Herpetosiphon gulosus: one gene and its partner. The main gene of each other region encodes a partner of the protein of the gene in region 2 in a complex. Links are inferred from orthologs where the notes say so. Each region holds a gene or a part of one and is shown on either strand. Other genes may lie near its edges.

The links.
Region 1: the proteins of ABEB26_RS17285 (region 2) and uvrB are in contact, whole or in part, in a crystal structure (PDB 7EGT), measured with the Thermus thermophilus proteins. The link is inferred for Herpetosiphon gulosus from one-to-one orthologs. Residues at the interface, in WP_096412145.1 of Thermus thermophilus: His654, Arg656, Phe657, Gln666, Asp668, Glu669, Lys680, Arg681, Leu682, Ser683, Lys685, Tyr686, Ala687; in WP_096411307.1 of Thermus thermophilus: Glu23, Leu25, Arg26, Asp27, Gly28, Glu29, Arg30, Phe31, Arg55, Glu326, Asp327, Phe328, Glu379, Ser382, Gln383, His398, Gly400, Arg401.

What each region holds. Positions count from the first base shown.
Region 1 is NZ_BAABRU010000001.1:157,417-174,000, forward strand. The notes cover bases 7,368-10,312. They hold uvrB (excinuclease ABC subunit UvrB), read right to left. Parts: upstream 9,916-10,312; coding sequence 7,819-9,915; downstream 7,368-7,818. Other genes in these bases: ABEB26_RS00815 (PH domain-containing protein), read left to right, coding at 7,368-7,791; ABEB26_RS00825 (hypothetical protein), read left to right, coding at 10,229-10,312. Also shown: ABEB26_RS00770 (amidohydrolase family protein), read right to left, coding at 1-423; ABEB26_RS00775 (hypothetical protein), read right to left, coding at 545-1,435; ABEB26_RS00780 (YdcF family protein), read right to left, coding at 1,515-2,123; ABEB26_RS00785 (s-methyl-5-thioribose-1-phosphate isomerase), read left to right, coding at 2,236-3,315; ABEB26_RS00790 (GNAT family N-acetyltransferase), read right to left, coding at 3,363-3,788; rpsF (30S ribosomal protein S6), read left to right, coding at 4,207-4,512; ABEB26_RS00800 (single-stranded DNA-binding protein), read left to right, coding at 4,532-5,032; rpsR (30S ribosomal protein S18), read left to right, coding at 5,078-5,338; ABEB26_RS00810 (peptidylprolyl isomerase), read left to right, coding at 5,434-6,807; more of ABEB26_RS00815, read left to right, coding at 6,877-7,367; more of ABEB26_RS00825, read left to right, coding at 10,313-11,623; ABEB26_RS00830 (DEAD/DEAH box helicase), read left to right, coding at 11,867-13,618; ABEB26_RS00835 (phosphatase PAP2 family protein), read left to right, coding at 13,717-14,607; ABEB26_RS00840 (sensor histidine kinase), read right to left, coding at 14,588-15,883; ABEB26_RS00845 (hypothetical protein), read left to right, coding at 16,320-16,584. UniProt on the Escherichia coli protein: The UvrABC repair system catalyzes the recognition and processing of DNA lesions. A damage recognition complex composed of 2 UvrA and 2 UvrB subunits scans DNA for abnormalities.
Region 2 is NZ_BAABRU010000012.1:181,203-194,928, forward strand. The notes cover bases 8,646-11,639. They hold ABEB26_RS17285 (ATP-dependent helicase), read right to left. Parts: upstream 11,284-11,639; coding sequence 9,007-11,283; downstream 8,646-9,006. Other genes in these bases: ABEB26_RS17280 (O-methyltransferase), read right to left, coding at 8,646-8,987; ABEB26_RS17290 (ABC transporter permease), read right to left, coding at 11,412-11,639. Outside these bases: ABEB26_RS17235 (DMT family transporter), read left to right, coding at 580-1,479; ABEB26_RS17240 (HAD family hydrolase), read left to right, coding at 1,466-2,119; ABEB26_RS17245 (HAMP domain-containing protein), read right to left, coding at 2,155-3,432; ABEB26_RS17250 (ABC transporter substrate-binding protein), read right to left, coding at 3,462-4,451; divalent-cation tolerance protein CutA, read left to right, coding at 4,680-5,015; ABEB26_RS17260 (response regulator transcription factor), read left to right, coding at 5,015-5,713; ABEB26_RS17265 (hypothetical protein), read right to left, coding at 5,764-6,684; ABEB26_RS17270 (FMN-binding negative transcriptional regulator), read right to left, coding at 6,843-7,481; ABEB26_RS17275 (YybH family protein), read right to left, coding at 7,484-7,876; more of ABEB26_RS17280, read right to left, coding at 8,316-8,645; more of ABEB26_RS17290, read right to left, coding at 11,640-12,440; ABEB26_RS17295 (ABC transporter permease subunit), read right to left, coding at 12,440-13,402. UniProt on the Escherichia coli protein: A helicase with DNA-dependent ATPase activity. Unwinds DNA duplexes with 3'-5' polarity. Translocates on single-stranded DNA with 3'-5' polarity. Initiates unwinding more efficiently from a nicked substrate than double-stranded DNA.

The DNA of each region.
Region 1 (16,584 bases), on a different replicon or contig from region 2:
GGCGCGGGCAACTTCTTCCTCGAAATAATACATATCGACGAAGCTTGTAATGCCGCCCTTGATCATTTCGGCACACGAGAGGCGTGTGCCATGGTAGACAAATTCGGGGTTAACAAAGCGACTCTCGACTGGAAACATATAGCCATAGAGCCACACATCCAGCTGCTGATCGGCGACGATGCCGCGCAACAAACTCATTGGAACGTGAGCATGGCCATTGATTAATCCAGGCACAATGGCATGATTGTTACAGTCGATCGTTTGGCTGGCGGTATAGCGTTCGCGCAACTGGCTGCTTGGGCCGACCTCGACGATTGCACCAGCCTGAATTGCCACCCCACCATCACGAATGATCGTGCCTGCTGCGTCCATTGTGACGATGATGCCGTTAAGCAGCAGGGTATCAATTTGTTGTAAAGCCATTTGGCCTCCTTATGTTGCACAAAAGCACAAGCATCATCGCTTGTGCCTTAGATGGCATATTTGAGTCCCGTCTGGCGGGAGGTATTCAGGTCATTGTACCACTGTTTTGGTTAAATGTGGATCAAGCGGCGGCTAAATGTTGGGCAAAGACATATTTAGTTGTGTTAACGAGGGTTTGTGCGCCCATTATAAACGCTTGGGTTTCGTGATAATCGAGCACACTATACAGCTGGGCAATTCGTTGGCGCAAGGCGCTCCGCGCTGCATGCCAATAGCCCCAACCCGTGGCAGTTAGGCGCAAACCACGATCATCACGGGTGATCCATTGTTGCGACAATAATCCGTCGATCGTGCTTTCGGCGCAAATACCCAAATACGGATCAACTGCGATTAATAAATCCGGGCGGGAGATCGGATTATGATGTTTAACAATCGAGCGTAAAATCATGCCTTGAGCTGGACTAATGCCACAGGCATGCCATGCCAACGCCTTAGCATCGGCGCGATAGTTGCTCAGTGCCGTACAAACCATCAAGGCCCGTTCTTCGAAGGTTGCAGCTTTATGAGCGCTAGGCCGTGGCCCATAGGCATACAGCAAATGATCAAGGCAGGCTTGGGTTGGAATCGCCTCGCATAAGCGCTCGCCATATTCAGCCACGGCATGGGCTGCAGCTTCCGGCCAAACATCAAATAATTCTTGAATCAAATCGGCTCGTTCAATTAGATATGCTAAATAATGTGGCCCAGGCTCGTATTTGCCACGTTCAAGCACTAACCAGCCTTTGCGTAAAGCCTTCTCTAACACACTCGCTACAATTAATGGGGTGTAGTAATGTAGGTAATTGACATAACCATGCAGGGTTTGACGTGGATAACGAACAACGGCTTCGATCAGCAACAGATCGCGCCAAGAGCCAAAGGTGCGTTTGCCAAAGTTGTGCCAACGGGGGTGGTCGATCAAGCTGTGGTAGACAGCATGAATGGCGGTGGGCAAAGAGTGTACTGTCATCATCGCGCGGCCTCCTCTGAAAGCACATACGCTGACTTTGACGCACAGATGCTCAGTTTATGGTATCCCAAAAGTCACGATCTTATTGATCTAAGAGTACATAGGCGAGGTAGGCCAAGGCTTCTCGGCTGGTAGCTTTGATACTAGCCCAATTCGTAGTTGGGCTATTGGCTTTGACGGGCGCTCCAAAGCTTGTAATACCATAGTCGTGGGCCATTTTGAGCGCTCGCAGCAGGTGTGGAGGGTCGGTCACAATCAATAAACTATCGATCTGCTGGCGTTGCATTTCATCGTGGACTGCCAACAAGGTGCTACGGGTATCCCTGCCTTGCGCTACGCTGATGATCAAGGTTGGATCAATCGAGTGTTCGATCAAATAATCATAGGCAACCGAGGCCTCTGAGCGAGTATCGTTAAGGCCCGTACCACCCGAAACGATGATTCGGCGGGCATAACCCAAGCGGTATAAACGAATTGCTTCGGTCAGCCGCGCTTCTAAAACTGGCGATGGCTCACCATCCCATTGGGCTGCACCCAGCACCAACAAGGCATCAACCGGGCGCAATTCAGCTCGTTGGGCTTGGCGATATACAATGTAGCCCGTGCTGATAAACATTACCGCTGCCAAACATAAGCTGGCGAGTAGCCCTCGGATGCTGCGGCGAAGCCATTGTTTTGCTGGTGATTGCATTGCGATCCTTTGCCCTATTTTGCTGCTTCGTGCGCTATACTACCACGCCCAAGCGAGTTGCGGCGCAATCTCTGCTACAATTTTAGCATCAAAAAAATGTATGAGGTTGCTGATGACTGGACGTTTACCTTTGCTAACCCGCCGTGGCGATACCCTGCGCTACGACCGCGAAAAAGGCATTGTTGCTATATTAAATCGCCGTTTGTATCCAGCCCAAACTGTTTGGGTCGATTGTGCTGATCTCGAAGCCGTGGCTCAAGCCATCGAGACGATGGTGATTCAGGGTGGCCCGCCCTTGGCCTATGCTGCTGGCTATGGTTTGGCTTTAGCCCTCGATCAAGCTACTGACTATTCGTTAGCCCAACAGCAAATGGTTTTAGCTCAAGCCTTGGAGCGCTTGCGCCGCACTCGCCCAACTGCTGACGATTTACACACAATTTTGGCCGAGGCCGAACGCCTAGCCTTGCAGGCACTTGAGCAAAACCAAGCTCCAAACGAAGTGGTTTATGGCTATGTTGCGGGCGAAATTCAGCGTGGCGACCGTTCAGCCGAGCGTTGTGGCGTGCGAGCAGCCGAATTATTGACCGATGGCGATACGGTTTTGACGGTTTGCTATCCTGGAGCGGCCTTTAATTGGATGCTCTACACGGCGGTGGTTAAACAGGGCAAACACGTGGCGGTTATGCCCACTGAAACCCGACCCTATGGTCAAGGTATTCGGCTGACGGCCTCGCAAGCCTTGGAAATTGGCTCACAAGTGACGGTGATTAACGATAATATGTCGGGCTTTTGTTTTAGCCGGGATCTGATCACGGTGTATATGACTGCCGCTGATCGAATTGCTCTCGATGGCTCGATCGCTAATAAAGTTGGAACCTATACCAATGCCGTGCTGGCAAAACGTCATGGTGTGCCGTTTTATGTGCTGGGCTATGATGGCCCCGATCTCAACACGCCAACTGGCGCTGAGATTCCCATTGAAGAACGCAATGGCGATGAAGTGCTGATGATGAATGGCCAGCGTATCGCTCCTGAAGGCGTGCGTGGCTATTATCCAGCCTTTGATATAACCCCGCCAGAGCTGATTAGTAGTATCGTGACTGATCGTGGGATTTATCGGCCAGCCATGATTCAACGCTATTTGGATGATAGCAACGATGCACCACTTGATGTTATTCCGTTGTTGGGATGAATTTAATGCCCAGTGCCGAGTTTTGAGCTTAGCACTGGGCTTGTTCATTAATCAAGCGCAATTCGAAAATGGTAGGCGCTGATCGTCAAGCCTTCGCGAAAATAGAATTTATGGGCTTGTTCGCGCTGCACGCCGCTATCAAGATGTAGTTCGTTGCAGCCTTGGGCTTTGGCTTCAGCTTTGAGCCAATCCAACAAGGCCTTGCCATGGCCACTAGAGCGTTGGCTGGCGGAGGTGATCAGATCATCAACATACAGCAACATTCCAGCATACAGCATTTCCATGAAGCGATAGCCCACCACAGCTTGAACCTGACCTTCAACGACGACGGCGGCCATCTGATAGCCATCACGCTGGATCATCCTTTGAATTCTTGCAACATACTCTGCTTCAACTAAGCCTGGCCGCAGCTCACGCATCACGGCAAAGGTGCTGGCAATCTCGGCGGCACTTTCAATTTGTTGGATTTGCATCGGTCTGGTTGCTCCACAACAGCATAATTGGGGCTATTATCGCAGGTTTTCCTGTTACAGATTCCTTGCCATAATCGCTTAAGTTAGGTTCTTTGCCCCCTGTTTCGCTATGCTCTGTGTTAACGTCTGGCCCCTGGCTTCTGAACCCGATGTTCTATGCTCTTTGCTCTACGATGGCTTTTATGCTATACTGCGGCGGCCTTTCTGCTCCGTAGCCTTGTGGCCACCAAACCCACGGCAAAACGGGGCAAACCCGAAGGAAGGAGTCTTCGAGTGGTTCGCTTTGAACCCTCCTCGCATCATTTTGGTGCTGGTTGCAACGCAACCCCTTGACTCCATGCATATAACTCAATTGGATATTGGCGGCCCCGTGCCATGAAACGGTGGCAATTTAATGTTTCATGTAGGTGAAAACATCGTGCGTGCATACGAAATGATGACCGTCCTGCGCCCTGATTTGGGTGGCGAGGAAGAACTCAACACGACCATCGAGACCATCCAAGGCTATATCAAAGCTCAAGGCGGCGAAGTAGCTAGCACTGAACAAGGCGCTCCTTGGGGCCGCCGCAAATTGGCGTATCCTATCGACGACTACACTGAAGGTTTCTACTTCTTGACCCACTTCAGCTTGAACGCTGATCGCGTGACTGAAGTCGAACGTCACTTGAAGTTGGCTCCACAAATCCTGCGCTATTTGTTGATCCGCGACGAAACCAAGCGCTAAAACCAACGGGGAGGAAACCGTGGCGAAAGATTTAAATAAAGTGATGATTATTGGTCGCTTGGGCAAAGATCCTGAAATGCGTTTTACGCCGCAAGGAACCCCCGTGACCAACTTCACTGTCGCCGCTGGTCGTCAGTGGAAAGACCCCAATGGCGAGACCCGCGATGAAACCGAGTGGTTTTCGGTCGTGGTCTGGAACAAATTGGCCGAGATCTGTAATCAGTATCTGACCAAAGGCAGCCGCGTCTATATCGAGGGTCGGCTACAAACCCGCTCGTGGGATGACGATAGCGGCCAAAAGCGCTTTCGTACCGAAGTGGTTGCCAGCGATATGATCATTCTTGATCGTACTGACCAACAGCAAGGCCAAGGCCAGTCGCGCAGCGGTGGCTACCAAGCTGGTGGCAATCAACGCCCAGCCCGCGATAACTCCGCCAATGATTATAATCGTGGTGGGAGCTACGGCGGTGGCGCTGGCTACAACGAGCCCGATATCGGCGATGACGATATCCCATTCTAAAAACTGCTGAATTTGAATTACTAGAACATACAAGGAGCCGTTCGCATGTCAGATCAACGCCGTAAGTCGGCAGGTCGCCGCAAATACACACCCCGTCGCAAAGTGTGTGTCTTCACGGCTGAGGGGATTGTGCCCGATTACAAAGATATCAAGCGCTTGCAACGGATGGTCTCGGATCGCGGCAAGATTTTGCCCCGCCGCCGCACTGGCACATGTGCTAAATATCAACGTAAATTGAATGTTGCAATCAAACGCGCTCGTCACTTGGCGCTGTTGCCATTCGTTTCTGAAAATACCCGCGGTTAATTCTGCGTCGTTGGTTAACGAAGCACAGGCACAGTCGCGAGATCCGCGCTGTGCCTGCTTTACTTTAGTTTCCCCCAATGGAGTAGGCAAGGATTATGGCAAAACATACTGAGAATGTGCAGCACTCGAAGCCACTGAACAAACGGCAACGTGCTCGCTGGGATCAAGAACGCAAGCAAAGCACTCGTGTGTTGCTAATCGCCGCTGCTGCGGTTGGCTTGGCGGTGCTCCTGATTGGGATTGGGCTGGTCATTCAGAAGGTGATTGTCCCTAACAAAACCATCGCGAATGTTGCCGGGGTTGAAGTTACCAACGCCGAATATCAACAATATCGCCAAATTATGCAAGCCCAACAAGCAATTAATTTGGCTCAACAAATTCAGCAATATGCCCAATATCAATTGCAAGGCACCGAGCAATTTGCTACCGATGTCACCAATTATATTGCTGGCTTGAAAGATCAGAATGCTCCACTTGATTATGCTGTGCTTGATCAGCTGATCAATGATAAGGTGCTTGAAAACAATGCTACCGCTGAAGGCATTACGGTCAGCGATGAAGAATTGCAACAAAGCTTGGCAACCAAGTTTGCTCCCGCCAACGAAGTGATGAACCCAGTTGCCCCAGTAACCTCAACCACTGGTTTAACTGATACTGCTTCGTTGACTCCAACCCCAACTTCAACTCCAACCCTCAGCGAGGCCAGCAATCGGGTTGATTCGGCAGTGACCACCTATTTTGGTACATTGCGCGAATTTATTGAAGAAACTTCGACCTATGGCTTGGCAACCTTGCCATTTGATCGCGAAGCATTTAAGGCCTTTGTGTTGCACCAAGAACGCTTGCAGTTGTTGCGTACAAAACTTGGCGAAAAATTGGTCACCGAAGATCAAGCAACCAAGGAAATTTATGCTGATGCGCAGCAAATTTTCGTAACTGCAAATATTACCGACCCAACCGACCCCGTAACCGTAACCAAATGGGCGCAAGCCAAAGCCAAAATCGATGATATTGCTGCGCAGTTGACCGATACGGCTAGCTTTACTGATGTGCAAGTGTTGAATACTAACGATAATGCAGTCGATAATCCAGCCACAGGCATGCGACCACTAACTCAATTTGATGCCTTGGGCATTACCCAGCCAATTTCAACCCAAGAAGTTGGGGTAATTGGCAAGCCGTATCAATCGACCCAAGGTTGGCATATTGTTTTGGTACATCAGCGTGAATTGCGCCCAAGCCAAACCGATTTGGCCACCAAGCGCGATGAGGCTGTGCTTAAGTGGGTTGAGGAAAAACGTACTGCTGCTGCTGTACAACGTTTCCCCGAACCAACCGCAACGACCGTTCCACCAACGATCGAGCCAATTCCAACCACGATTCCACAGCCAACCACTGATCCAGCGGCAGTTACCGCAACTCCAACTGGTGCAGTTGCGCCAACCGAAGCAGTAACGCCAACACCATAAGCAAAAACAGGTAGAATAGTGGCGGGTCAAAGGCGACCCGCCACTTGTTGTTTAATCTGAGGAGTTTCCATGAATCGATGGTGGGCCAAACGAACGATGCGAGTATGGGTTGCCCTAGCAATTACCGTGCTGATCATTGGCGCAACGATTTGGGCAACCATGCAATTGCTTGCCGATATCGCTGGTACTGCCACCACATGGCGCATCGATTTAACTACATTTGCTTGGTTTGCATCAGCAGTTTCGGGCTTTTTGATTAGCGTGATTATGCTGTATCGGGTTGGGAGTGCCTTAACTTTGCACTATCGGGTCGATCGCAATGCCTTGACGATTCACTGGTTGGGGAATACTGCGGTTGTGCCGATGAACTTGATTACAGCGGTTGAGCCAAGTGTGGCTGTGAAGCAAAAGCCTGGTTTGCTCACTCGTTTTGGTTATACTAGCGGGGTTGGTCAGGCAGTTGATGAGCAGGTTTTGAATTTCTTTAGCACCCAACCTGCCGAACAAGCCCTGCTTTTACGCACCACGGGCGGTAGTTATGTAATTACTCCAGCCCAACGTGATAGCTTTATCCAAGAGGTCGAAAGCCGGCTTAATTTGGGGGTGGTGCAAGTTCAAAGCGAAGGTGTAGTGCGCTCTACGCGGATTGCCTATGATTTTTGGTTGAATAATGCGGTGCGCTGGGCGCTGGTGGTTGGGCTGTTGCTCAATTTTGCAGTTTGGGGCTTAATTGCTTGGCGCTATAACCAACTGCCGCTTGAAGTACCAATTCGGATTGATGCCACAGGTGCAGTTAGTGGAGTCGAAGCCCGCGAACAACTGTTAGCCTTGCCCTTGGTTGGGTTGCTCGCTTGGCTGATCAATGCTGGATTTGGGGCATTGGTGTATCGAACTTCACGGGCTGGGGCGTTTGCCTTATTAATTGGTAGCTCGGTGGTTCAACTCTTTTTAGGTGTGGCAGTTTGGGTGGTGGTGCGCGGCTAGCCCTGATCAACCAGCCGCGCCGCTCGTTTAGAGCTTGCCGCGTGAACGGCCTTTGACTTTGCGTTTGCCAGTATCCTCTGCAACGACTGCCGCTCTGGCTCGTGGCTTGTGATTGACGCTCTCAAGCAAGGCCGTGTTGTCGATCAAGGCTAAGGTTTGGCGCATTTCGGTCAGTTGATCACGCAATAAGGCCGCTTTTTCAAACTCTAGATCTTTGGCAGCTTGTTTCATCTGCTTTTCAAGCTCGTTGATAACTTTAAAGAGTTCTTCTTTGGTCATGCTGTCGGGGTTGGCGGCGGTTTGGTAGGCTGCTGGCTTTTCAGCAACTTTCTTCATGCCTTGGGTCAAATCGCGCACTGCTTTAACGATCCCCTTGGGTTCGATGCCATGTTGTTGATTATAGCGCTCTTGAATTTGGCGACGGCGACGGGTTTCGCTGATTGCATAATCCATGGCTGGCGTAATCGTATCGGCATACATCAGTACCGTGCCATCGATGTGGCGAGCAGCCCGCCCAATAATTTGTACCAACGACGATTCGGAGCGTAAGAAGCCCGCTTTATCAGCATCGAGAATAGCCACTAATGAAACTTCAGGCAAATCTAAGCCTTCGCGCAAGAGGTTGATTCCCACCAGCACATCATACACACCCAAACGTAAATCACGCAGAATGTCGATTCGCTCAATCGTGTCAACATCGGAGTGGAGATATTGAGTGCGCACGCCCATTTCTTTGAGATAATCGGTCAGATCTTCGGCCATACGTTTGGTCAGGGTTGTGACCAACACCCGCGAGCCAGTATCAACCCGCTGTTTGATTTCGCCCAGCAAATCGTCGATTTGGCCACGAGTGCGCCGCACTTCAACCATCGGATCGAGCAAGCCAGTTGGCCGAATAATTTGCTCAACCACCTGTTCATGATGTTGATATTCGTAGACCCCAGGCGTAGCTGAGACATAAATTGCTTGATGCACATGCTTCGAAAATTCATCAAACATCAAAGGGCGGTTGTCGAGCGCCGAGGGCAAACGGAAGCCAAAATCGACCAAGGTTTGCTTGCGCGAACGGTCGCCATTGAACATCCCACGAATTTGCGGCACTGAAATATGCGATTCATCAATCACCAATAGAAAATCATCGGGGAAGTAATCGAGCAATGTCCATGGCGTTTGGCCTTCGCTGCGCCGATCCATATGCCGACTATAGTTTTCAATCCCTGAGCAATAGCCCAATTCTTCCATAATTTCGAGATCGTAGAGTGTGCGCTGTTTAAGCCGCGCCGCTTCGAGCACCTTGCCTTCGCCTTCGAGATGGGCTAATTGCTGCTCTAGCTCAAGCCGAATATCGCCAATTGCGGCCTGCATTTTGTCGGCGTTGGGAATAAAGTGCTTGGCGGGAAAGACTTCGATTTGCTCTTTTTGGGTCAAAATCTCGCCAGTCAAGGGATCAACCTCGACCATGCGCTCAATTTCATCGCCCCACATCTCGATCCGAAAAGCACTTTCAGCATTGGCCGGAAAGATTTCGAGCGTATCGCCACGCACGCGGAAAGTTCCACGGTGAAAATCAAGATCGTTGCGCTCAAATTGCAGATCGATCAGGGTTCGCAGTACTTTATCGCGATTGCGAATCTCGCCAGTTTTAAGCTTGAGCGCTACTTGACCATAATCAGTTGGCGAGCCAAGCCCATAGATCGCCGAGACCGAGGCCACGATAATCACATCACTGCGGGTAAACAGCGCTTGGGTTGCTTCGTGACGCAAGCGATCTATTTCTTCATTGATTTGAGCTTCTTTTTCTATATAGAGATCCTTTGATGGCACGTAGGCTTCGGGGGTATAGGCATCGTAGTAGGAGACGAAATAGCCTACGGCATTCTCAGGAAAAAATTCTTTAAACTCGGCATACAATTGTGCGGCGAGGGTTTTATTGTGTGCCATTACCAAGGTAGGCCGTTGAACTTGCTCGATCACCCGCGCAATTGTATGAGTTTTGCCAGTCCCTGTTGCCCCCAATAAGGTTTGGTGGACAAGCCCACTATTTAAGCCATTGACTAATTGGGCAATCGCCTGTGGTTGATCGCCACGCGGTTCGTAGGGTGCATGGACTTTTAATGGTGGCATACGACCTCCTAAATCACGTCATTAATTATACTGTGCTTATGCTTATTTATGGTCGTTCTTGCGACTGATTATCGAACAATTGTGTTATTATAACGATTTTTTAGGATTGATCGCTAGGGGTCAGAGATCAGGGACTAGGCTTCAGGAATTAGGCTTAGGTTATTGGATGCGGGCTATAGCAAGATCAGCCTTCGCGTCCTTCGCGGTTTCTACGCTCTTCGTGCTCATCGTAGATAAAACTCCTGATCCCTGACCCCTAGTCCCTTTATCAAAATCGTGGATAATAAGCCTAAATCAGGTTGGGGAGGCACGTGTGGCACGGATTTGGCGTTGGCTTGGAGCCAGTTTAATCATTATTATTGGGTTGGTATGGCTCATTCGTCAGCCACCAAGTTTGGCGCTGCAAGCGGCCCAAGCTCGTTTAGCTGGCAACTGGCATCAAGCAACCCGCTTGTATCAACAATTAAACCAAACCCAGCCAAGTGTGCCCAATCAATTAGCCTTGACTGAGCTATATTTGACGCGCGGCGAGTGGCAAGCGGCTGATTATCAATTAATTGAGGTGTTTCGCCAACCACTCAAGCCTGAACAACACCAACAAGCCTGGCAATTGTATGGCTGGGCTGGCTTGCAACGTGGCGATCAAGCTGCGGTTCAAGCAACAATCCGTACTTTCGACTCCAATCTGTGGAGCCACCTACTGCGAGCTGAATTGGCATTTCGTGTGGGCGATTTGATTAGTGCAACCAATCACTTGAATCAGGCCCAAGCCTTGTCCCAACCATGGCAGAATTGGGCTTGGCTGCGCAGCGCTGAACTGGCATTGCCCAATGATCCCAGCCTTGCGCAACAGTTTTTAGCCCAAATTCAACCGCAAACCAACGGCCCACGCTTGGCGAATCCATGGCAGTGGCAACAACGAATTCAGCGCATGCAGCAACTTGTGCCGCAAGATCCAACTCAGCGTATGCTTGGCGTAGCCAGTTTATGGAGTGAACAGGGTTTGTGGCAAGCCGCCGATCTGCTGCTCAGCCAAATTCCTGCCAGCGATCAAATGGCGAGTTTTGCTGCCAACCAACGAGCGTTGTTGTATTGGAGTGCTGGCGATAGTGCTACGGCTTTGGAGTTAATCGCCACTGCTCAAGAGCAATGGCCAAATGTTGCGACCCTGCCACGCACCCAAGCCAAAATTGCCGCTAGCAGCCAGCAGCTTGATTTGGCACTTGCCGCATTGCAACAAGCAGTTAATTTGGAGCCAGCTAGCAGCGAAAATTATTTGGTGGCTGCGACGATTAGCCTGAGTCAAGGCGATTTTAATGGGACTGCCGCCGCCTATAATCAAGCGATTGCCACGGGGCCAATGAGTGGCACATTGAGCTTAGAGGCGGCTAATTTTTATATCAATACGCCGTTGCGCCGCTGTAGCAGTGGCTTGCAGTATGCTCGCCAAGCACTGAACACGCCAGTTGACGAGTTGGCACGGCGGGTTGTGGCGACTACCGCGTTGCAATGCTCGTTGGCGGCTGAAGCTGAATACATGATTTCGCCGCTGTATCAAACCAGCCCTGATGATCCGCAATTGGCCTATTTATATGCGGTTTCGCGTTGGCAACAAGCCAAGCCCGATGCTCAAATATTGCTCGAAAAAGCCGCCGATCGGGCAATTCAAACCCCATGGCTTCAGCAAATTGAACAGTATTTGAACTGAGCCAGCTCAATCAAAAATTAAGAAGATGCACCTATCTGCGTTTTGGCATAATCAAAAAAGCATGCTATAATCGGATCTAACGCTAAGCAGAGAACGAAAACGCGGGCGGTGTAGCCCCCGCGTTTTTTGTGTCGTGCGCGTCGCTTGCTTGCCATTCGGGGGGTTAGGGCGACTCCGCACGCTGCGGGACGGTAACAGCAACGGGCTGTTAACCCTACATTCACCGAAAGGATACTCGTTTTAATGACTACGTTTACGGAACTTGGGCTAGGCGAAGCGACGTTGCGGGCAATTACTGAACTTGGCTATGAAGAACCAACTCCAATCCAGGCTCAAAGTATTGGTTTGATGCTCAGTGGCAATGATATTATCGCCCAAGCTCAAACAGGTACCGGCAAAACCGCTGCTTTTTCGTTGCCAACGATCGAACGGATTGATCCCAAAGCCATGGGTGTGCAAGCCTTGATCTTGACCCCAACGCGCGAATTAGCCGTCCAAGTCTCGGATGCTATTTCAGCGTATGGCAAATATTTGAACATTCGCGCCTTGCCAGTCTATGGTGGTCAGCCAATTGATCGCCAACTTCGCGCTTTGAAGCGTGGGGTCAATATCGTCATCGGCACACCTGGCCGTTTGATGGACCATATGGAACGTGGCACGCTTGATCTTTCGACCGTGCGCACCGTGGTGCTCGACGAAGCCGACGAAATGCTCAACATGGGCTTTGTTGATGATATTGAATATATTTTGGAACGCGCTCCTAAGGATCGCCAAACTGCTTTATATTCAGCCACCATGCCCGATGAAATCGCGCGTTTGGCTCGCAAATACTTGAAATCACCCCAAATGGTGACGATCGAACGCGAACAATTGACTGTGCCGCAAATTCGCCAAGTGTATTATGAAATTGGCGCACGCGATAAATTTGAAGTGCTCACACGGATTCTTGACCTTGAAATGCCAACCTCGGCGATTATTTTCTGCCGCACCAAGGCCATGGTCGATGAGCTTGGTGAAAAATTGTTGGCTCGTGGCTATGGCGCTGAATTGCTGCACGGCGATTTGAGCCAAGCTATGCGCGACCGTGTGATGAAGCGCTTCCGCGAAGAACAAGTCGAAATCTTGGTCGCAACCGACGTGGCTGCCCGTGGCTTGGATATCGAACATGTCAGCCATGTGATTAACTATGATATTCCGCTTGATCCTGAAGCCTATGTTCACCGGATTGGCCGAACTGGCCGGGCTGGCCGTTCAGGTGTTGCCGTAACCTTGGTAACTCCACGCGAACGTCGCCAACTGCGCACCATCGAACGCATGACTGGTGCGCCAATTCAACGCTTGCGCTTGCCAACGATTGCCGATGTGGTCGCCCGCCGCCGCGAAGCCTTCAAAGACAACTTGCGTGAATTGATCGAGCAACACAACGAACAAGGTGGTTTGGAACAATATTTGGTTTTGGCCGAAGAATTGGCCGAACAATATTCACCAACCGATTTGGCCGCTGCTGCCTTCAAGATGATGCTTGGCGAGCCAGATTTGACCGCCGAAGATCCTTTAGAAATGGTTGAAGACGAAGCAACCTTCGATGCTCGCCGTGGCGATCGCCGCGATAGTCGCGATAATGGTCGCCGTGGCGATCGCCGCGATAATGGTCGCGCTGGTGAACGTGGTGGCGATCGCGGTGGTGATCGTGCTGCCCGTGGGCCTCGCAGTGGTGATCGCAACAGCGGTGGCCGCTCGTTCCGCGAAGAAGGCATGACCCGTTTGTTTGTGGACATTGGCCGCGAACAAGGTGTGCGCCCAGCTGATATTGTTGGGGCAATTGCCAACGAATCAGGCTTGCCAGGCCGCGCAATCGGAGCGATCGATATTTTCGATAACTTCACCTTTGTTGATGTGCCGGATGAGGCTGCCAACCGTGTCTTGGCTGCGCTTGGTCGTACCCAAATTCGCGGTGTGAAAATCACCCCAACCTTGGCTCGCCCACGCCGCTAAAATCATTTATTCGTCCAGTGCTTCGGCTCCTTGGTTGCTGCCAAGGAGCCGTTTTTAGTTAACGTATAATTGCGCCAATCATTCTAGTGAGGTTGGCGATGCAACTCGATTTGCTTGAACGTTTGCAGCAATGGCATAACCCCGTGCTCGATCGGCTGTTTTTGTGGATTACCAATATTGGTGGTGAGGATTTTTATCTGTTGCTCGGGCCGCTGATTTTTTGGTGTGTTGGGATCAACTTAGGCGTGCGATTGTTGGTGATGTTGCTTGGCTCGTTTTATACCAACGCTTGGCTCAAAGATTGGTTTGATACTGTTCGACCTGCGGCTGCCCATCCTGAGCGTTTTGTGTTGAGCGAAGGCGCTAAAGCCACTGCCCTCGAAGAAGATGGCTCGTGGAGTCCTTCATTTCCCAGTGGTCATGCTCAACATACCTTGGTTTTTTGGGCGTTTGTTGGCTTGTGGCTACGCCAGCGCTGGGCTTGGGCAATTGCTGGCATTATGATTTTCCTCGTTAGCTTTTCGCGGCTCTATTTGGGCGTGCATTGGCCGATCGATCTGCTTGGTGGCTGGTTTTTTGGCAGTTTAATTGTGGTCGCCAGCATCTATCGCACGCCAATTATCAGCAATTTACCAAGCAAACAGCAAGAACGCTTGGCCTTGGCGGTTGCCGCGCTCAGCTTAATTGGCTTATTCGTTGATCCTGGCGCTGATCGGGTTAAGATGCTGGGCTTTTTGGCTGGCTCGTTGGGTACGTTGGGTTTGCAGCAACGCTATGCTCAATTTCAGGTGCAAACCGTTTGGTGGCGACAATTAATCAAAATTGTGCTGGGCATTAGCATTGTCTTTGTGTTGCGGGCACTGCTCAAAAGCGTTTTGCCCGCAACCCTGATTGCTGATGGCCTGCGTTATTTGATTATTGGAGTATGGACGACCTTTGGTGCTCCATTGCTATTTCGCTTTACGATTGCTAAACCTGCGGCAAATTGAGCCGAATTTGCGCCCCACCCTCTAGCCGATTACTAAACTGGGCAGTGCCACCATGCAAGAGCGCTACATGGCGAATCAAGGGCATTCCCAAGCCGCTGCCGCCCATTTTGGTCGTCCAGCCCAAGGCTTGATTCAACGATTGAGCCTGATTTAAATGATCAAGCAAATCGGCAGGAAAGCCCTTGCCCGTGTCGTAGATCACAATCTGCGTCGATTGAGGCGTTTGTTCAACCTGAATGAAGATTTGGCCTTCGCCAGGGTAGCGTAACAGCGCCTCAATTGCGTTTTGCAAAATGGTATGAATCGCCAAGCGCAAAAAAAGCGCATCGCCAACCACAATACAATCAGTGGGGCAATCGATCTGAATGCTCGAATTAAGGCCATGGCGCTGCATCTCGGTTTGGCATTCAGCTTGTTCAGTTTGCAGCAGGGGCAATAATTGGATGGGGATGCGTTGTTGCGGCAGCAATTGGCCTTCGCGGGTGAGCACCAGCAATTCGGTCGTTAGTTGGCGAATTGAATCGGCGGTGGTTTGTAATACACGCACCAACTCCTGCGGGTGAATCGCATCGTTATCGATCACTGCCTGTTTGGCGAGATGTTGATTGAGCATTGGCAACAATACATCAAGGCTGTTGCTATAGGAGCGCAATTCGTGCTGAAAAAAGCGCATAAATTGGCGGACTTGCTGCTCTTTGCTGAGTTGAGCTTCAGTTTTGACCCGTGCTTTGGCAAATTGCACCGCCTGCGATGTGACCCCCCAGAGCATCAAAAACTCCAAAATATTGAATGCGATGATTGCTGGTGTAAACACCCGCCAACCGCCAGCATGAATCGAAGCAACAATCGTGACTGAGAGTGGATAAAAGGCAATCGGCCACCACCGCCGACTGGCCAACATCGCCATCAAAATTGGCAACATCGTCAAGACTACCACCGCCGCATCCGAGGGAATAGTCGCCAGCACATAAAAACAGGCGAGCGTGAGCACAGCAACCACAATCCAGCGTGGCCAAAGGGCGTTGGGCTGGCGAAACATCCACCATGCCAGGCCACCCAAGCAGAATGTTACCCCAAAATCAAGCAGAATGACTGCGGTTGGCACATCGCCATAATCTAAATTGACCGCACCCATAATTCCAATTAATGCCGTAAACAAGGCCAAAATTGCAGTGAGGGTTGCAAATGGATCAGCACCATGGACAATATCCTGCCACCATTGCTTAATCCAGTACCAAGCACGCACTTTCCATGGGCCGATTGATTGCTCTGGCATAGGCTTGCTTTCTTGAAATGGGCTTGAGTGGTTGCTAAGGGTTTGGCCAATCTGGGTTTCTAACACTTTTTAAGGGTTCATTTAGCCTACTTCGATCTAGTCCTAGTTGCAATTGGCACAAAGCTGGTTGGATATAGGCCATGCCTAGCACTTAGTCCTATCCACAATAAGCCCTTAAGAACTGTTGTGATATATAAATAGATCGTGTTTTAATAGCTCTATTCCTAACAACTGTTATCAATTGTTACCGTCATTTTGTTCACCAATTGTCTGCTGGCTTATTAAAATGATTGAAATAAGGAGCCTACTTTATCCCAAGTTTACGAGAGAATAATTCGCGTGTCCCGCCATGTTCTGCAAATCATCCTAGCATTACCATTTGTTATGCAGTACAGCCGATTGTAGTGATTGAATTATGTTTAGAATGAGGCAGCATATGACTAAGCCCGACGACTTAACCGATATAGTAGCTGATTTGAATCAACAACAGTACTGGAATTTGGATGGGGCGGAATGCCAGCTTCTTTGCCAGCGCAGTTGTGAAATCTTACGACGCAACCCAATCCCCAACCCTGCCAAATATGCTGATGTGGTGGTTAATGTCTATCACGATTATGCCACGGTCGCCGCCGCCTGTGATCCACAACATCCCAGCCATGAGCTAATTTGGGTTTCGATTATGGATGAGATTTTGAGCTGGT
Region 2 (13,726 bases):
GTCCACACCTGCGGCGGTGGACAACGCACGATTGCGACATAGTTGACTCTGCTGGTTAATACGTCGAACAGCGCCTGTATGAATGGTGTTTCGATGCTTCGCACAAAGCCGACGACTAGCGTCAAATGCTCGATGTGACCACCTGCTTTGCCATGCTCCTGCGTGGGTATTCCGCTTGTAGACCGAAATCTAGCTCGCCCTGACCCTCGATGCGACCCCACTACGCGATCGCTTCACCGGTTTGACCATCATGGACAATCCTGTCCGCCAGCCAAAAACAGGCCTGGAATCCGCTATGGGTGCAGCTGCTGGCCCTGATCCAGCCCGCCATCCTTGCTGGCTGAACGGTGCTGGTGCTGACTGATCGCGGCCTGTGGTCATCGACCACCTATCACGCGATTCAGTCCTACGACTGGCATCTGTTGATGCGCATTACCCGCCATCGCACGGTGCGGCTCCCGGGTCAGTGGGAACAACCCGTTGGAGCGCTGCGGAAACAACCTGTTGCAGACACTGGGCAGCAGCAAAATCTCCGTATACTATGAGCACGATCTGATTCTAGCCTGAAAGGGTGCTGCAATGAAGCGCTGGCAAAGCGATGGGATTCTTTTGTTGATTGTGATGCTTTGGGGCAGCACATTTTTTGTGGTTCGCGATGCCACTGATCATTGGCCGCCGTTGGCCTTTGTGGCACTGCGCTTTGGCTTAGCAACCTTAGTTCTGCTGCCATGGGCGATTAAATCGTTCAGTCAATGGACGCGCACCGACTGGCAAGCAGGTTTGATTACTGGTGGTTTGCTGTGTGTTGGGTACATCACCCAAACCATTGGCATTAGCATGACCACCGCCTCACGCGCTGGCTTCGTTACCGGTTTGAACGTGATTTTTGTGCCCTTGATGGGTGCAGTGCTGTGGCGCACCAAAGTCAGCGCCAAAGTTTGGGCTGGAGTTGTGCTGGCGGTCGCTGGTTTATATGTACTTTCGATTGACCCTGCGGCCCAAGCTGGCTCGCAACCAGTTTCGTTGTGGGGCGATTTCTTGGTGTTTATTTGTGCTGTGACCTTTGCTGGCCACATTCTGGCGATTGGCCACTGGACCAAACAGGCCTCGCCGATTGCCATGAACTTGATTCAAGTGGCTGTGGTCGCTGTCGTCGCTGGAATTGGCAGCTTGTTGTTTGAAACTGTACCCGCCTTGCCCGCCGACGTTTTTTGGGCTGGAGCCTATTTGGGCATCATTTGTACGGCGGTGTTGCTGGCGATTCAGATTATCGTACAGCGCTATGCCTCGCCAACCCGCACCGCCCTGATTTTCGTGCTAGAGCCAGTCTTTGCGGCGCTGTTTGCCTCGACCTTCGGCAACGAAACTATTTCATCAACCTTTGTTTGGGGCGGTTTATTAATGATGATCGGGATTGTAATTGCCGAATTACCACCACTAGCACTATTTAAAAAGCAGGAGCCTAATGAAACAGTTTGAGGCGATTTTATTCGATTGTGATGGGGTATTGGTCGATAGCGAGCCTGTCAGTATGCGAGCATTGGATGTTTTTCTGGCTCGCTATAACAAAACCTGTGCAGCCGATTGGGGCCATCGCATGGTTGGTCGTCGCGCTTTCGATAATGCCAAAATGTTGGTCGAGAGCTTCGATTTGCCGTTAAGCATCGAGCAAACGATTACTGAGCATCGCCAATTGATTTTCGAACTGGTTGAGCACGAAGCCGAAGCCATGCCCTATGCTGATCAAATTATTCGTTGGCTTAATCAACAGCAATTCCCGATTGCGGTTGCAACCTCGTCGCCGCGCCCATATTTGAGCATGGTGTTGCGCAAATTTGGCTGGAGCGATTGTTTTGGGGCGACGGTAACGGGTGAGGAAGTTGCCAATGGCAAACCAGCGCCCGATATTTTTCTGCGGGCTGCCGAATTGTTGGGAGCCAGCGCTCAGGCCAGCCTTGTGCTGGAAGATGCGCCCCAAGGAGTGCAAGCCGGCTTGGCAGCGGGAGCAACCGTGTATGCCGTGCCCAATAGTGTCACCAAATATTTAGAATTTCCGGCAGCAGTCTGGCAATATGCCAGTTTAGCCGAGGTTTTGACTGAACTGCAAGCTAATGCCTAATCGGCCAAGCCAGAACGCCGTTGTTCTGGCTTAGCCTAGTGATTAAGCACTCGATCAATGCCACTTTGCAAACTGCTACATGTGGCAATATCGCCAAGATCAATCCCCAGCCCAACGATGGTTTGGGCAACATCGGGGCGCACGCCAACCAACATCAAACGACAACCAAGCAAATGTGCTGCACGCAGTAGGTGCAGCAAGCTTTGGCCAACTTGAGTATCGATCACTGGTACAGCGGTAATATCGAGCAATAAATATTTTGCCCGTCGCTCTTGAATTGCTTCCAAGGCACGGGCTTGAGCCTGTTGAATCCGTTGTTGATCCAATGCCCCAACCAAGGGCATGACCAAAGCGTGGCTAGTTAATGGCAAAATTGGCGTGCTCATTTCAGCAATCACTTGAGCTTGCTGCTGAATCATGAACAATTGGTGTTCGATTTGGCTACGGGCGGCTTCGGCTTCTTCACGGGCAGTTTGAGCAACAACATATTCATTGGCCAAATCGTTAGTATTTTGCTCAAGGGTTTGGGCCATTTGATCGAAACTGCGCCCAAGCATGCCAATTTCATCATTCAGCCGCAGCCCTGCTCGCGCCGAAAGATCGCCACTGGATAGGCGTTCAGCACTGGTTTGTAATTTCTGAATCGGCTTGATCAGCCAACGTGGGAAGCGCCATGAGGTCAACAAGGCCAGCAACACAATCACGCTCGAAATAACTGTTAGGCGCATAATTGCTTGCTGACCTGCCAAATCTAGCTCGGCGCTGCTCGCCTGCGAAGCATGGTTTTTAACTTCGGCCAGATCATAGGACTGATCAGTCAATAGTTGAATATTGTTTTGGGCGGCCTCAAAGGTTTTGACTGCTGCTTGGGTATCGTTGATCGAGCCTTCGTTGACCGCAATTTCTACGCTGCTGAAGCCACGCACATAATCGCGCCAAGCTTCGCGCCAAACCTGTGCTTGAGTTTGATCAAGTTCACTGCTAGCTGCATCTTCAAATTCTTTGATCGCCTTGCCTAGCTCGAAACTGGCTGCATGCCACTGCTGCAATGGAGCATCTTGAGCGATAATATTGCCAGCATTAAGCAAAAAATCTTTTTCATAGCGCCGACATTGCAAGGCATGGATTGAAATTTCGCTGGCTAAAATGCTCATGGCGCGGTCGTTGGCCGCAGCCCGTGAGGTACGACGAATCGATTGCAGAGTAAAGAAGGCCAAAAGCGCAACCGCTAGCACCAACACGCTCAGGCTGCCAAGCGCCAAAAATAAACGCTGCCGAAAACCCATTGTTTTGAACAAACCAAAAGCTTGCATGAACCATACCTCAGCCAATTCTCAACCGACTAATAGCGCCGTTTAGGCAGATCTTGGTCGGCAGTTGCTTGGCGAAAAATTCCTTCGTTCGATTTAACCCAGCGTTCAAATGGCTCGCCGTTGACAATTTTTAGGGCAGTTTCAAAAAATTGTGGCCCAAGCAGCGGGTTACACTCAACCGTGACATTCAAATCGCCAGCAATCATAGCCTTGAAGGCATCTTCAACTGCATCAATCGAGACAATTTTGACCTCAACTCCAGGCTTGATGCCTAATTCTTTGAGCAATTCAATCGCCCCCAAGGCCATATCATCGTTATGGGCATAAATCGCATCAAAATCAGTGCCATATTGCTTAATCAGGCCTTGTAAGACGGTTTTGCCTTGAGCACGGGTAAAATCGCCACTTTTTGAGACCAAAACCTGCATTTCGGGATATTTTTTCAAGCAATTATGAAAGCCAGTTTTGCGATCACGGGCGGGAGCCGAGCCAACCGTGCCTTCTAGCTCAATAATTGTGCCTTTTTGATCGAGCAATTGGGCCATTTCTTCGCAAGCGCGTTCGCCTTCTAGCACAAAATCCGAGCCAATAAAGGCAGTAATTAATTCGTCGGGCACATTGGCCGTGCGATCGACCACAATGATTGGGATGCCAGCGGCCTTGGCTTCAGCAAAAACCGCATCCCAGCCATCAGCAACAATTGGCGAAACCCCAATCAGATCAACTTTTTGGGTGATGAATGAACGAATTGCATTAATTTGGTTGATTTGTTCCTGTTGGGCATCGGCAAAGCGTAAGTCAACGCCTAAATCTTGAGCACTTTCTTGGATCGAGAGGGTATTGGCGGTGCGCCAGCGGCTTTCAGCACCGATCTGCGAATAGCCAATCACCAAATCGGCATAGGTTTTAGGAGTTTTGTTAGCAGTTACCGGTTGGCTAGCTTCGCTTGAGCCACAAGCCACCAAGCTTAACAGTGTTACCAAAATTAATAAACGTTTGATCAATGCATGCTGTGACATAGGGTACGCTCCGATGGACACTATGTACACTCACTCTCATGTGATGCTGCGTTGGCTATCCTAGCACAGCCAATTCGCCCGACTCAATAGGCCAAATCGCTAAACTCGCTAGGTATAGCCTTCGATGCAATGGGGGATTAACAAGTGGTAACAGCTTAACCCTCTTGCAGATCGATGGCTTTAAGGTAGAGTAGACACAGCAATGGCTTAGATCGATCTGGAGGAGCTATGTCGGATACAGCCCATGTTGTTTTGATCAGCACCAGTAATGCTGATGAGGCCCGCACGTTGGCCCGCGCCTTGGTTACTGAACGGCTGGCCGCCAGTGTCAATATTTTGCCCCAAATAAGCTCGATTTATCATTGGGATGGAGTGCTCAAGGAAGAGTCGGAAATCTTGTTGATTGTGCGAACTAGGGCCGATGCCTTGGGCAGTTTGATCGAGCGCGTCGAACAATTGCACTCCTATTCGCTGCCCGAAATTATTGCCTTGCCAATTGTTGATGGCTCGCAACGCTTTCTAAACTGGATTTTGAGCGAAGTCATGACCAATGAGGATGCCTAATGCAACGTATTTTAATTGTTGATGATGAACCAAGTGTGGTCGATGTAGTACGTTCGCGCTTTGAGCGCGAAGGCTTTGCAGTGGGCGAAACTGGCTCAGGCGAAGATGCCTTGGTACGCTTGCGCAACGAAACCTATGATCTATTGATTTTGGATATTGGCTTGCCTGGAATCGATGGCTTTGGGGTGTTACGCCAAATGCGAGCCGAAGGCTTTGAGCAACCAGTCATTATGCTAACTGCCCGTGCCGATGAGGTTGATCGGGTCGTCGGTTTGGAGTTGGGCGCTGACGATTATGTGGTGAAACCATTCTCCCCTCGCGAACTAGTAGCCCGAGTACGGGCATTGTTGCGGCGTACTGCCGAGGCTAGCCGTTTGCGCCAACAGATTGGTGATGCCGCGCCAACTTCAAGTGGCTTGCAGCTTGATAATGCTCGTCGCCGCGCTACCTTCCGCGATGTGCAATTAACCTTGCGTCCCAAAGAATTCGATTTATTGGCCTATTTGGCTTCGCACCCAGGCCAAGTATTTACCCGTGAAGTGTTGCTAGGACAAGTTTGGGGCTACGATGAATATGTTGATGCCCGCACCGTCGATGTGCATATTCGGCGCTTACGCTCGAAATTAAGCGAGATCGATGCTGAATCGAATTTGATTCAGACTGAATGGGGTATTGGTTATCGCTTTATCGAAGGCTAAAATTCTTGCCCCTCTCCCACAACAAGTAGGAGAGGGGTATTTCGATTCAATTAGGGCTGGCAATATTCAGCATTTTGGGTGACGCTCTCAACTTTAACCGTGGTTTTAGCCCACACCACAAATTCGCTTAAACCAACTTCGCTAGCCTGATTGCCCCAATCGTAGGTGTAGCCTAGGCGTGTCCAAGGGTAGCCATTCTTGGGATCATACGAGAGGCTGCGTTGGAGATTGAACCAATCGCGGCTAAATTCATAATCTTGTTGCGAAGAGAAGGCGCTTGGCTCAGGCATTTCGAGTTGGGCAATGCTATCGCTAATTTCAGGGTCGGGGCTGGGCCGAAACAGATCTTCGGCTGGAACCCACAAATGCACAATCCGATTTTTGCCGTTGTTGGCAGGCAAGCCCAGCAATTGCTCCAAACGTAACGTCAATGGTACATCGCTAGTTGGGACGTAGGCTTTGCAGAAGTTTTGCATTTCGGGCACGGCGGTCACCCAAGTTTCGCGGGTGGTCGTGGTTTCTTGGCCTACCAAACTATCGTAACCATTCCACGATGTCCAAGTTGCCACCAACACTCGGCCTGTTGCTTCATCCCACACGAGGTTGCTATTGCTGGGATCGACGATCGTCAGCTTATCTGAGATTTCGCTGGGTTCGGCAATTTCGGCATCGCTGACTGCTGCCCGAAAGCGCCGTTCAAGTTCGGCTTGCTCTGGCGTAAAGGTGGCAGTTGGGGAGGCCTCAGTGGTTGCAGTCGTAGCAGGCGGATTGGTCGCGGCAACGGTTGGCTCACTTGTAGCAACTGGAACCTCGGTTGGTGCGGTTGTGGCGGTGGCGGTTGGCGGTGGCACAGTTGCTAAGGCAATTGTCCGATCCTCGGTTGTGCTTGCCCCACAGGCTGCCAAGATTGGCAAGATCAAGCCAACTGCTTGAAATTTCGCCCAGCGGCGTGCCCATAAACCTTGAGCCATGTGCATACTCCTTCCTAAAACAAGAATCCCAAATCAATTGACCCAAGTGCAAAAAAACATAGTGGGTCAATCAAACAAGAGCATAGCGAGCTGCTGGGTAGCTGCAAGGAAGGGTCTAACAATCCACAGCATCTTACATTGGCTAGTATACAGATCTGTCAAGACGATTGGCGTTGTTTGATTAGCTCAATCATGGCGGCGGCGCTTGGTTCTGAGCTTGCCGCTAAACCTGCGATTACGCCTTGTTGGTTGGCTTGCGGCTGATTTTGGCTAACTTTCCATTTGCCGAGCAAGCGGGTAATTGGAATCGCAATACCAACAATCGCTTTGAGCAGGGCTTCGGTATAGTCGTGTGGTGCATCAGCAACCTGCCACTGATGCTCAAAACTGGCTTCGTTGTGGTTGGTCAGCCGCTCAAGCTGTTGGCGCAACCATTGTGGGTCGTCGATCACCTGCAAAGGGCCATAGGCGTGGGCCACAGCATAATTCCAAGTTGGCACAACCTTACCAGTTTGAGCTTTGCTGGCATACCAACTTGGCGTGATATAGCTATCAGTTCCATGAAAAATCGCCAAAACTTCCTGTTGCGAATGCTGCTCCTGCCACATGCGGTTAGCCCGCGCCACATGGCCATAGAGTGTGCCAAATTCACCCGCTTGAGGATCGAGGTACAACGGAATATGGTTAGCATTGATGCCTTCAGCGCCAATCGTAATAATCGTCGCCAAAGGTTGGCGTTGGATTAATTCATGCAATACATCGGGATTTGGCTCGGCAAAATGTTTGGGAATATACATGATTATGCCTCTTTCAATGTTTGGAGCATATTGGCATCGCGCAGCAAAAGCCAGCCATGGGCATGTTTTTGCCATAACGAAAAGCTATCACCAGTTCGTACAAGCGGCGGTTTGCCATGCTGCGGCTGAATCTGCACCCGCAACTGATTCCAGCAGGTTGCCCATTTGCCATTAAGTTTAATTTCTTGAATTTCAAAATCGATTTTGAGTTTGAATTGACTCAAGCCAGCAGAAGCAGCTATAAAGGCTGGCTTGCCGCGCATCGGCGCTTGACCAGCTACCAAAAAAATTACATCATCATCCAACAAGGGCAAAATCTTGCTTACCTCGCCAGCTTCGGTCGCCTGAATCCAGGTTGTGACCAATTCGCGCAGGATCATCTGATCGTCGAGCATCGCTTCCTCCTTGATTACGCCAATTATGCCAATGAAACTCAGCTGATTGTACCGCCCAACGACTGAACATTGCAGTGTTAAACAATTTGCATTCTTGCAAGGGTAGGTTTTTAATAATGATTGGGTAGAATTTGCCGTTGATTGGTCAGCCCTCACCCCCTAGCCCCCTCTCCCGCCGCCGTGGGAGAGGGGTTGGGTGAGGGCTGACCAAACCTATTCTGTAAGCCCGCCTCAAGGCGGGGACCGAAGGGTGTTTTCATCCCCCTGCACCCCCTAAATGACAATAAATGGAGAGGTATAGAATCATAATCAAGCAGAAATTAATTATTTCTAGCCAGCAACCATGTGATCGAGATTGATTATGTCATCGAATTATGCTTAAACAAGTAAGCCAGTTGATTAGTCTCAACTGGCTTGAACCATGGCCGATCAATTAATTTTAGAGTTGCTGGACAATCGCAATTGCAAAGCCATCGTAGCCTTTGCTGCCCACAGTTTGCAGGGCTGTCGCCGTCAGCTTGGAGTTCGAAGCTAAATCATCAAACAACTGGCGGGTTCCTTGAATCGCTGGGTCTGGATTGCTGGGATCGATGACTGCACCGTTGCGCACCACATTATCGCCAATAATCACCGTGCCAACATGGGCAAATTTGAGTGCCCAAGCCAAATAGTGCGGGTTATTGGGCTTGTCAGCATCAATAAAAATCAGATCGAATGGCTCAATCTTTTCTTCGGCCAACTGAGCTAAACTATCGAGCGCTGCGCCAACCCGAACTTCAACCTTTTGGCTCAGGCCTGCCTTAACGATATTGGCTTTGGCAACCTCAGCGTGATGCGGCTCATATTCCAAGGTAATCAATTTGCCATTGGCTGGCAAAGCGCGAGCCAACCAAATTGAGCTATAACCACCCAGCGTGCCAATCTCTAAAATGCGTTTAGCCCCACACATCAGCGCAAACAGATGCAGCAATTTGCCTTGATTGGGTGCAACATTGATTGGTGGTAAGCCAGCGTCGGCACTAGCCTGCAAGGCTGCATCCAAGGCTGGGTCAGCTTGGACTAATCGATCGGAAATATACTGATCAACCGCATCCCACATTGTTTGATTCATCGATTCCTCCTAAACCGTGCTAGACCCGTTCGAGTTTGGCGAAGGCGGCTAAGAGCTTTTTCACACCTTTGCCTGGAAACGCCACCGTGACTTCTTCGTCGTCGCCGACCATTTTGCTGCTGACCACCACACCCTCGCCGAAGTTGGCGTGGCGCACTTTATCGCCAGCGCTATAACTGGCGGCGCTTGGCTCACGTTCGGGGCGTTTTGGCCGCACTGGGCCACTCGCGCCGCTCCACATGCTGCTGGTGCTTGGTTGCGTGCCCCGCGTGCGTTGCGGCGGATTGCTTTGCCATTGGGTCGCCGCATGAACTGGCATCTGTTTGACTTCACGGGTGGGCGTGCGCTGCAGCAAATCTTTGGGAATATCGCCCAAAAAGCGCGAAGGAATCGTGATATCGGTGCGACCCCAAGTTGCCCGTTTGAAAGCATAGAGCATGTACAGCCGTTGTTTGGCGCGAGTTGTCCCAACATACAGCAAGCGCCGTTCTTCCTCGATGCTTTCAGGATCATCGACTGAGCGTCCGTGCGGCAACAAGCCTTCTTCTAAGCCTGCTAAAAATACCACCGGGTACTCTAAACCCTTGGCTTGGTGCAGCGTAATCAGGGTCACACCAGGCTCGCGCTCTTTGTTGGAATCAAGGCTATCTACATCGCTAACCAAGGCGACTTCTTCTAAAAAGCGCGGCAATTGATCTTCGGTAGGCAGGGCCAGATATTCCATACTAACGTTTTGCAATTCGAGAATATTTTCCCAACGCTCTGCGCCTTCTTCTTCGCCATATTCGGCTACCAGCAACTCTTGCAAGGGCACACGCTCAAGCAAGCGCTGAATCAACTCGCCGAGCATCAAATCGTGGCGCAAATCGCGTAGGCCAGCGACCAATTTTTGAAACTGCTCAACGGCGTTGCGTGCTCGCCCGCTGATCGGCGGGCTTTGGGCTTCATTGGTAGCTAGCAGTTCGAGGGCATCCCAAATTGAGACATCAAGATTGCGTGCCCATTGCAATAGCTCTTGCTGGGTGCGATCGCCGATGCTGCGGCCTGGCACGTTGATCACCCGTAGCAAACTAACTTCATCGTGGGGATTATGGATAATTCGCAGATATGCCACAATATCTTTGATTTCTTTGCGTTCGTAGAAGCGCGTGCCGCCGACCAATCGATAGCGCAGGTTGCGGCTGATCATGGCTTCTTCAAAGGCGCGGGATTGGGCGTTGGTGCGATACATCACAGCAAAATCATCGAGTGAGCGGCCTTCGCGGCCCCGAATGCGCATAATTTCATCGGCCACCCACCGCGCTTCTTCATTGTGATCATAGGCCTCGACCAACGAAACCAACTCGCCATCCTGCTGATCAGTCCAGATTTTGGTGGTATGGCGACGATCATAAGCTGCATCGATGATCGATTGGGCGACATCAAGAATTGGTTGGGTGGAACGGTAATTTTGCTCTAGTGGAATAATTTGGACATCGGGGTGCGCCTCTTCAAATTCGCGCACATTCGCCAACCGCGCCCCACGCCAAGCATAAATTGATTGCTGAATATCGCCGATCAAAAAGTAGTTGTTATGGCCAGCGCCAACCTGATTGATCAGCGAAAATTGCACCCGATTGGTATCTTGAACCTCATCAACCATCACATGCACATAGCGTTCGGCATACCGCGCCAGCACATCGAGATGATATTCAAATAAATTCACGGTTTTGAGCAGCAGGTCGTCAAAATCGAGAGCATTATTGGCTAGCAATTGTTTTTCGTAGCGCTCATAACAGCGCAAGACAATTTCATCAAAATAGCTGCTAACGCTGCGGGCAAACTCAGCTACCCCAATCATCTCGTTTTTGGCAGCGGAGATGCGGGCATGAATTGAACGCGGATTATATTGCTTCTCGCTTAAATCCAATTCGCGCAAAATCTGCTTCATTACCCGTTGCTGATCATCGGCATCATAGACCACAAAATCGTTGGCGCGTTGCAGATGCTGAATATCGCGGCGCAACCAACGAGCGCAAATTGAGTGGAATGTGCCCATCATTACATCGTGCGCCCGACTTTCGCCAATCAAATTTCCAAGCCGTTCGCGCATTTCGCGGGCAGCCTTGTTGGTAAAGGTGACGGCTAAAATGTTATAGGGGCGCACCCCAACTTCATTAATTAAATAGGCAATCCGATGAGTCAGCACGCGGGTCTTGCCCGAGCCTGGGCCAGCCAGCACCAACACTGGCCCATGAATCGCTTGGACTGCGCGTTGTTGTTGGGCGTTCAACCCAATCAGCAGCGGGTGAGTCATTGATCTAGTCCTTATTGTGACGGTCGATAACCGTGATGTTTAGTATGTTGCTCTCTCTATTGTACCCGTTCCGGCGCTGAGGTGGAACAGGTGAGCGACAGCAAAAAATGATTGGCGATAGCAAAGCCCTAGGTAGCCTGATTTAGCTTAGATTTGCTAGTTTTGCGTTGCAACAGGTTGCGCCAATACCAACGGCGAGGCCGTGTAATATCCAACGAGCGGCGCAAGCCTTCACTGGTGAGCGTAAAACCAACCAATAGTAATACCATCAACAGCCCAGCAAAAATTGAAACCCACGGTGCACGGCTATATTGGCCAAAAAAGTCGGAAAGCATCTGACCAAGTTCAGGCTGACCAGCTTTTTGCTTGACAATATCGGGTAAGGGGCTATCGGTGGTTTTATCAGTGTAAATATAACTACCGCCGATGTAATAGCCCAAATAGCCAAGTTCAGCCACAATCAAGGTGACGGCGGTTAATTCGCTAGCAAGCAACATTGGCAGCAACGGCCAAACTTGGGGCAAAATATAGCGCCGCGTAATTTGCCAGCGATTCAGGCCAATTGCCTGAGCGCTTTCCAAGTAGGGCGCATGCAAAATCTTTTGCACATAGCCTTGCACCACGCTGGCACTATTAACCCAACCAGTCATACATAAGGCAACAATAAACGCCGCCAAACCTGCATTATTGGCAGTGATCGGCGTAACCCCTTGATAGACAATTACGGCACTGCCGCCAGTCCAAATCAAATACCCTAAGGCTACAATCAAAATTGGCAAGGCGCTGGTGATGGTAGTAATCGTATCCAACCAACTTGCCACGTGTGGCCCCAAAAAGCCAACCACTCCGCCAACCACCAAACCAAGTAGCAAGCGCACCGCCGCGATAATTACACAGAGCACTAAAGTTGGTCGAACCGCCCATAACAGCCGACTCAATAAATCGCGGCTAATATCATCGAAGCCCAAGGGATATTCGGGATGGCTGAAGGGGGGCAAGGCTTGCATCGGCGGGCCGCCGTAGAGTTGGCCCTCATAGCGAAAGGCGCGATGTTCCTCGGCTGGAGCATGCGGGGCAAGGCTAGGGCCGAAGATCGCAATCAGCAGCATCAAGCCAACAATGCTTAAACCAAAGGTCAGTGGTAGATTTTTAACCATTAGCCTCTCCCTGCGCTAGCTTGCCGCCCAAGTGGGTTGATCCATAAGCTCAGCATTGAGGCTAACAAATCCACCAAAATCAAAATTGCGCCAGTCATAGCCAGCAGCAAAGCCAAAATCAATGGGTTGAAAAAAGTAATTGAGCGCGAATTAGTCAGTGTATTGAATAGCATCCAACCTGTACCGCGCCAATCGAACAAGGCTTCGACCAAAATTAAGCTACCAACCACCATCTGTAAGCCACGGCCTAAGCTAGCAAACACCGCCGGCGCAACATTAGGAATGGCATGGCGACGCACAATCGTTCGCCAACGCAAGCCTTTGCTTTTGGCAACCCGCACATAATCTTGCTGAAATTCATGTTCGAGCAAGCTTGCACCAATCGAGGCAATATAAAACGCTGGACGCAAAGTCAAGGTTAATGCTGGCAAAATTAGATGTTTGGAGGTGCTATAGCCTTGCACTGGCAAGAGCAATTGGTTCGTCCAGCCAGATCGTTTGGCATAGAGCAAACCCAAAACTAACAATGTACCCAAGAAAAAGCCAGGAATCGCATTGCCCAAGGTAAAGATTGTGACCATTGTTGGCGAGACCCGCCCAGTGCGCGGCGAAATTGCCAATAAGCACATCCCCAAGCCAAGAACGATCGTCGCGAGAAATGCCACGCCCAACAATTGCGCCGAACGGAGAATAAAATCATCGATATATTCAGCGACTTTCGTCCGTTCAATCCGCCCCAAATCACCATCGACCATGGCGGCAAGCACACCACGATAGTGGGTCATAAACGGACGATCATCGAACTCATACGATACATTAAATCCATTGCCTGTTTGCGTTGACACTTCTTTGGGTGGATAAAAAAAGCCCTGTTGACGATAGGCATACCACGCCCCTAAAAAGTGTAATGTCGGCACTAACACGATCAACAACGCAAGTTTGCGAAGCAAGAGTCGGCTCATAATTCTAATCTCCAATTGGCCCTGAGGAATGAGCGTTGAGGTGTTATGTATATTACTCATTCGTTTAACAAAAGGTTCAGCCTTACGACCGAGCTTGGCACAATTGGCTAGCAGCCTATATATGTAGCAAAGAACATAGAACATAGGGTCAGAGATCAGGGGCCAGGGGTCAGGCACGAGGATTTAACACAGAGGCGCAGAGGATTATATAAGGATGAAGGATAAGGGGTGAAGTTAAGAGGTTAGGGGCTAGGGGTCAGGGATCAGGTTCTCGCTGTTGGATGAATAGACTAGGGTTCGTGGAATTCGTGGCTAAAAACTGAA